3 regions of the Streptomyces sp. cg40 genome follow, and region 3 is predicted to be linked to each of the others. Evidence: riboswitches for the same ligand, from Rfam matches in the RefSeq annotation. Region 3 holds a riboswitch; each other region holds the start of a gene.
What was found. A riboswitch is a leader RNA that binds a small molecule or an ion and turns the genes downstream of it on or off. The one in region 3 is predicted to bind cobalamin.

Region 1 (2,216 bases), 4.3 Mb from region 3:
AGTAAGACGGCGGCCCGTTGTCATACAGACTCACCCCCATGAACATCCTCATCCGCCCAGCAGACCCCACCGAATACGAACCCCTGGGCGAAATCACAGCCCAGGCCTACCTCCAGGACGGCCTCCTCGACTTCGGCGAAAGCGACGCATACCTCGGCGAGTTGAGAGCCGTGGCAAAACGAGCCGCCGCAGCCGACGTCCTCGTAGCCGTCGAGAACGGCCACCTCCTCGGCGGAGTGACCTTCGTCCCGTCCGGCGGCCCCATGGCCGACATCGCGCAACAAGGCGAGGCCGAGATCCGCATGCTGGCGGTCGCCCGCGAGGCCCGCGGCAAGGGCGCCGGCGAGTCCCTGGTCCGCGCCTGCGTGGACCGCGCCCGGGCCACCGCGGGCTGCACAGCGGTCGTCCTGTCGACCCAGCGCACCATGCACGCCGCCCACCGCATCTACGAACGCGTCGGCTTCACCCGCGCCCCGGAGCGCGACTGGAAACCCCTGCCGGAGCTCGACGACATCACTCTCCTCACCTATGAGTTGACACTCTGAAACAGCCGCGACACAACATCTGGGGGTGCCACGACAGCCCGGCACAAGATGTATGCTCATGCTCGCTGTCGCCGCAGGGGAATCCGGTGTGAATCCGGAACTGTCCCGCAACGGTGTACTTGCGTGCATGTGCACGCCTGGTCAGTCCGAGGACCTGCCGACGGCGCGCCCGGCCAACCGGCCAGGGCGCATGACGTCCGGGCCTCGTGGAGTGGGCCGGTGGACGCGACGCCCCGTGCGCTCGTGAGCTGCCGCCTGCCCTCCGCAAGGCCCCGTGCCGAGCGAGGGAGAGCCCCACCGTGACCATCGCGCCAGCAGAGCCGGCATCAGCGACCCAGGCGAACGAGGCGATCGCGACCGGAACCGACCTGCCGGGAACCGCCGTTCCCGGTGCCGACGGTCCCGGCGCCGCGATCCTGCGGACCCTGACCGAGCTGACCGCCGACCTTCCCGACGCCGACCCCGGCCGGGTCGCCGCCGCCACGCTCCGTGGCCGGTCCGCGCACGCGGACGAGACGGAACTGCGCGAACTGGCCACGGAGGCCGCCGCCGGCCTCATCTCCGAGGACCCGGTCTACTCGCGGCTCGCCGCGCGCCTGCTGACGATCAGCATCGCCGCCGAGGCCGCGTCCCAGGGCGTCACGACGTTCACCGAGTCCGTCGCCGTGGGCCACCGCGAGGGCCTGATCGCGGACCGCACCGCCGAGTTCGTGACGCTGCACGCGGCCCGCCTCGACGCGCTGATCGCCGCCTCCTTCGATGAGGGTGCCGACGACCGTTTCGGCTACTTCGGGCTCCGCACCCTGCACAGCCGCTACCTCCTCCGGCACCCGATCACCCGCAAGGTCATCGAGACGCCCCAGCACTTCATGCTGCGCGTGGCGTCCGGCCTGGCGGAGGACGACAGCACCCGCGCCCTGGACGAAGTCACCGCGCTCTACCGCCTGATGAGCCGCCTCGACTACCTCCCCTCCTCCCCCACCCTCTTCAACTCCGGCACCCGGCACCCCCAGATGTCGTCCTGCTACCTCCTCGACTCCCCGCTGGACGAGCTGGACTCCATCTACGACCGCTACCACCAGGTCGCCCGCCTCTCGAAGCACGCCGGTGGCATCGGTCTTTCGTACTCCCGTATCCGCAGCCGCGGTTCGCTGATCCGGGGCACGAACGGGCACTCCAACGGCATCGTGCCGTTCCTGAAGACGCTGGACGCCTCGGTCGCCGCGGTGAACCAGGGCGGCCGGCGCAAGGGTGCCGCCGCCGTGTACCTGGAGACCTGGCACTCCGACATCGAGGAGTTCCTGGAGCTGCGGGACAACACCGGTGAGGACGCCCGCCGTACGCACAATCTGAACCTGGCGCACTGGATCCCGGACGAGTTCATGCGCCGGGTGAACGAGGACGGCACCTGGTCGCTGTTCTCGCCGGCCGACGTGCCCGAGCTGGTCGACCTCTGGGGCGACGAGTTCGACGCGGCCTACCGCAAGGCGGAGGAGCAGGGCCTCGCGAAGAAGACCATCCCGGCCCGTGACCTCTACGGCCGCATGATGCGCACCCTCGCGCAGACCGGCAACGGCTGGATGACCTTCAAGGACGCGGCCAACCGCACCGCCAACCAGACGGCCGAGCCGGGTCACACCGTCCACTCCTCGAACCTCTGCACGGAGATCC
Region 2 (2,216 bases), 5.6 Mb from region 3:
TGGCGCCTCGAGCCCCACCCGCAGCTGCCGAACGAGGGTGACCAAGTCCACTACCGCTACCGCTTCCACGACGCCGACGAGTTCAACGGCCCCGCTCTGGACGTCTGCGCGGTCGACAGGAAGCGCGTGGCCCTGCTGTGCGAGACGGTCTATTCGGCCGAGGCGTCCAAGCCCAACGGCGACGACACGGGCGACAGTTGGCTCGCCGTCGAGCACCCCGCGCAGGTTGCCGGAGTGCTGTTGATCCCCAATGACCAGTCCTACAGCCGACGTACCTGTTCGCAGGACCCCAAGGACGGCGGCGGGCCGCATCCCCCGCAGCAGCCCGCCCCGGGGGATCAGCTGTAATACGCTTGCCCACGCAGCTGGTTCGCCCCGTCAGCCAGACGGACGCGTCGCAAGAGGGAACCCGGTGAGATTCCGGGACTGCCCCGCAGCGGTGAGTGGGAACGACCGCCGTCATACGCACTGGGTCCGCGACAGGATCTGGGAAGCGACGGCCAGTAGGTGTCCTCCGGTCAGAAAAGGAGGACGTGCCCGCGAGTCCGAAGACCTGCCAACTGCCCGTGCGCAAACGGGTTTTGTGCGCGGAATCCCGGTGACCTCGTGGGCGGGTCGGCGTACAAATCGGCGGGCACGGCGACCGTGCGTCCGTCCGGTCTGGCGTTCCTTCGCGCTCGCGTCCCGTCCCGGGATCTCAGGGAGACAGCTCGCGAAGGAGAGTTCCGTGACAGCGAAGTCCGCAGCCGCGGCAGCACGGGCCACCGTGTACGGCTACCCCCGTCAGGGACAGGGCCGGGAACTGAAGAAGGCCGTCGAGGGCTACTGGAAGGGCCGCGTCGACGCCGGCGCCCTCCGGGCCACCGCCGCCGAACTGCGCCGCACCAACTGGCGGCAGCTGGCCGAGGCCGGGGTCCACGAAGTCCCGACCGGCGACTTCTCGTACTACGACCATGTCCTGGACACCAGCGTCATGGTCGGCGCGATCCCCGCCCGCCACCGCACCGCCATCGAACTCGACGCGCTGGACGGGTACTTCGCGATGGCGCGCGGCACGCAGGACGTGGCGCCGCTGGAGATGACGAAGTGGTTCGACACCAACTACCACTATTTGGTGCCCGAGTTGGGGCCGGACACGGCCTTCGCCGCCGACTCGGGCAAGCAGGTCGGTGAGCTGAAGGAGGCCCTCGCGCTCGGCCTCACGGCACGCCCGGTGCTCGTCGGCCCGGTCACCTATCTACTGCTCGCCAAGCCCGCGCCCGGAGTCGCCGCGGGCTTCGATCCGTTGACACTGCTGGACCGGCTGCTGCCCGTGTACGCCGAAGTGCTGGCGGATCTGCGGGCGGCGGGCGCGGAGTGGACGCAGCTCGACGAGCCCGCGCTCGTCCAGGACCGGACTCCGGCCGAACTGAACGCCGCCGAGCGCGCCTACCGCGACCTCGGCGCGCTCACCGACCGCCCGAAGCTGCTGGTCGCGTCGTACTTCGACCGGCTCGGCGATGCGCTGCCCGTTCTGGCGAAGGCTCCGGTGGAAGGGCTGGCACTCGACTTCACCGGGTCCGCCGCCGCCAACCTCGACGCCCTGGCCGCGGTGGGCGGGCTGCCCGGCAAGCGGCTGGTCGCCGGGGTGGTCGACGGGCGCAACATCTGGGTCAACGACCTCACCAAGTCCCTTGCCACGCTGGGCACGTTGCTCGGTCTCGCCGACCGGGTCGACGTGGCCGCCTCCTGCTCGCTGCTGCACGTCCCGCTCGACGCGGCAGCCGAGCGGGACATCGAGCCGCAGATCCTGCGCTGGCTCGCGTTCGCGCGCCAGAAGACGCGCGAGATCGTCACCCTCGCCAAGGGCCTGGCCCGGGGCACCGACACGATCTCCGCCCAACTGGCCGCGAACCGGGCCGACCTGGCCTCCCGCGCGGGCTCCCCGATCACCCGGGACCCCGCCGTACGGGCACGTACCGCCGCCGTCGCGGAGGCCGACGCCCGCCGTTCGCAGCCGTACGGCGAGCGGACCACCGCCCAGCGGGCGCGGCTCGGGCTGCCGCTGCTGCCGACCACCACGATCGGCTCGTTCCCGCAGACCGCCGAACTGCGCACCGCCCGCGCGGACTTGAAGGCGAACCGGATCGGCACGGCCGGGTACGAGGAGCGCATCAGGGCGGAGATCGGCGAGGTGATCTCCTTCCAGGAGAAGACCGGCCTCGACGTCCTGGTGC
Region 3 (2,216 bases):
CCCACCTGGGTCATCCTCTCCGCGGGCCTCGCCATCGCGATGGGCACCTACATCGGCGGCTGGCGCATCATCCGCACCATGGGCAAGGGCCTGACCGACCTCCGGCCGCAGCAGGGCTTCGCCGCCCAGACCAGCGCCGCCGCGGTCATCCTGGCCTCCTCGCACATCGGCTTCTCCCTCTCCACCACGCACGCCGTCTCCGGCTCCGTGATGGGCGCGGGCCTGGGCCGCAAGGGCGGTGTCGTCCGCTGGTCGACCGCCACCCGGATGTTCGTCGCCTGGGGCCTTACGCTGCCGGCCGCCGCGCTCGTCGGCGCGCTCGCCGAGTCCGTCACCGACCTCGGCGACTGGGGCACCGCGCTGGTGGCCGTCTTCCTGGTCGCCTCCAGCACCGCGATCTGGCTGCTCTCCCGCCGCCAGGTGGTCGACGCCTCGAACGTCAACGAGTTCGAGGAGCCGGCCGGCGTGGTCACCGCCGCGATCGCCGCCGTCACCCCGCCCCCGTCGGTCGCCCTCTCCGAGGGCCTCACGGCGACGATCCCCTCGCCGCCCGTGACCCCGGCCCCCGTCGCCACGCCCGACCCGGCCACCCCGGCGCCGCCGCCGGCCGCCGCCGTCTGAGCCCGCGCCCCCGGTTAGAAGGAACGAATCAGCATGGACATCGACTGGGCAGCCCTCGGCTCCGTCTTCGGCGTCAGCCTCGTGGTCACCGTGGCCCTGGTGGCCGTCTTCACCCTCGGCATCACCGCCCTCTCCCGCCGCGAACGGGCCACCGCCCAGGGCGACTCCGCGACCCTCGCCCTGACCGGCGCCTACGCCTGCTTCGCGGCCTGCGCTGCGGCGGTGGCGTACGGGATCTACATCATCGTGGCCTGACCGGCCGCCAGTTGGACCCGGCGTGGGGTGCGGGACGGATCACCGTCCCGCACCCCACGTCTTCGTGCCCCGAGGACGACCCGTGCGACCACCCGCGTGTGGGCATCAGCACACTCCTCCCCCGCAGGTCAACAGCAAGTTGACGCCCCTTCCAACACCGTGGTGGACTGCCGGAGCCATGTACGGCGGCAGGAGAGGAAGCCGGTGTGAATCCGGCGCGGTCCCGCCACTGTCACCGGGGTAGACACCCCCGGGAGCCAGGAACTCTCACCGCCGGTCTCGTCGAACCAGGGCGTGGACACCCTGAGTGAGGACATACCGCCATGCTCGGCTGCCGTTCGAGGTCCCGTACCAGCACAGTGCCCGACTCAGCGATCGGCTGACCCGGTGCGTGCCGATCGCGTCTTCGCGTACGGCGCCGCCGCCGGCCTCCTCGGCGACCACCTGCTCGGCGATCCCCGCCGCGGGCACCCGGTCGCCGCGTTCGGCCGTGCCGCCGGCGCCGTGGAACAACTTCTGTGGCGCGACCACCGAGGCTGGGGCGCCCTGCACACCGCCGTGTGCGTGGGCGGCACCGTCTCCCTCGCCGCCGCGGCGACTTCGGCCCTACGACCGTCCCGTACGGCCTCTGCCGCCCTCACCGCCGCCGCCACCTGGGCGGTCGTCGGCGGGACCTCCCTCGCGCGCGAGGCCGGGATCATCGCGCGTGCGCTGGAAGCCGGTGACATCGAGGCCGCGCGGGCGCGGCTCCCGCACCTCTGCGGACGCGACCCGCAGGCCCTCGACGCGGACGGGATCGCCCGGGCCGTCGTCGAGTCCGTCGCCGAGAACACCTCCGACGCGGTGGTGGGCGCCCTGGTGTGGGGCGGCATCGCCGGTGTCCCGGGCCTGCTCGGCTTCCGGGCCGTGAACACCCTGGACGCCATGGTCGGCCACAAGTCGGCCAAGTACCGCCGCTACGGCTGGGCTTCGGCCCGCCTCGACGACGTCGCCGGCTGGCCGGGCGCCCGCCTCACCGCCGTCCTCGCGACCGTCGCGGGCGGCGACCCGCGCGGAGCGGTACGCGCCTGGCGCTCCGACGCTCCCAAGCACCCGAGCCCCAACGCCGGTCCCGTGGAGGCGTCCTTCGCGGGCGCCCTCGGCGTACGCCTGGGCGGGACGCTCTCCTACGGCGGCCGGGTCGAGCACCGGCCCGTGCTCAACGGCGCCGGACGCGCCGTCGCCGTACCGGACATCGACCGTGCCGTACGGCTGTCCCGGCGCGTCGGCTGGCTCGCGCTCGGGGTCGGTGTCGCCGGACGGCTCCTCGTGAAGGGACGCACGTCATGAGCGGCGGCGGG

Region 1: another riboswitch for cobalamin. It lies ahead of ACQHII_RS16790 (ribonucleoside-diphosphate reductase subunit alpha); the one in region 3 lies ahead of ACQHII_RS36655 (cobalamin biosynthesis protein).
Region 2: another riboswitch for cobalamin. It lies ahead of metE (5-methyltetrahydropteroyltriglutamate--homocysteine S-methyltransferase); the one in region 3 lies ahead of ACQHII_RS36655 (cobalamin biosynthesis protein).

The regions. Positions count from the first base shown of each region.
Region 1 covers NZ_CP190128.1:3,848,255-3,850,470, forward strand. The annotation lists gene ACQHII_RS16785 (GNAT family N-acetyltransferase) at 39-545, shown strand; cobalamin riboswitch at 598-721, shown strand; gene ACQHII_RS16790 (ribonucleoside-diphosphate reductase subunit alpha) at 845-2,216, shown strand, end outside.
Region 2 covers NZ_CP190128.1:2,534,967-2,537,182, forward strand. The annotation lists gene ACQHII_RS11205 (hypothetical protein) at 1-348, shown strand, start outside; cobalamin riboswitch at 350-575, shown strand; gene metE (5-methyltetrahydropteroyltriglutamate--homocysteine S-methyltransferase) at 728-2,216, shown strand, end outside.
Region 3 covers NZ_CP190128.1:8,129,980-8,132,195, reverse strand. The annotation lists gene ACQHII_RS36665 (inorganic phosphate transporter) at 1-621, shown strand, start outside; gene ACQHII_RS36660 (hypothetical protein) at 655-876, shown strand; cobalamin riboswitch at 1,023-1,162, shown strand; gene ACQHII_RS36655 (cobalamin biosynthesis protein) at 1,264-2,205, shown strand; gene ACQHII_RS36650 (cobyric acid synthase) at 2,202-2,216, shown strand, end outside.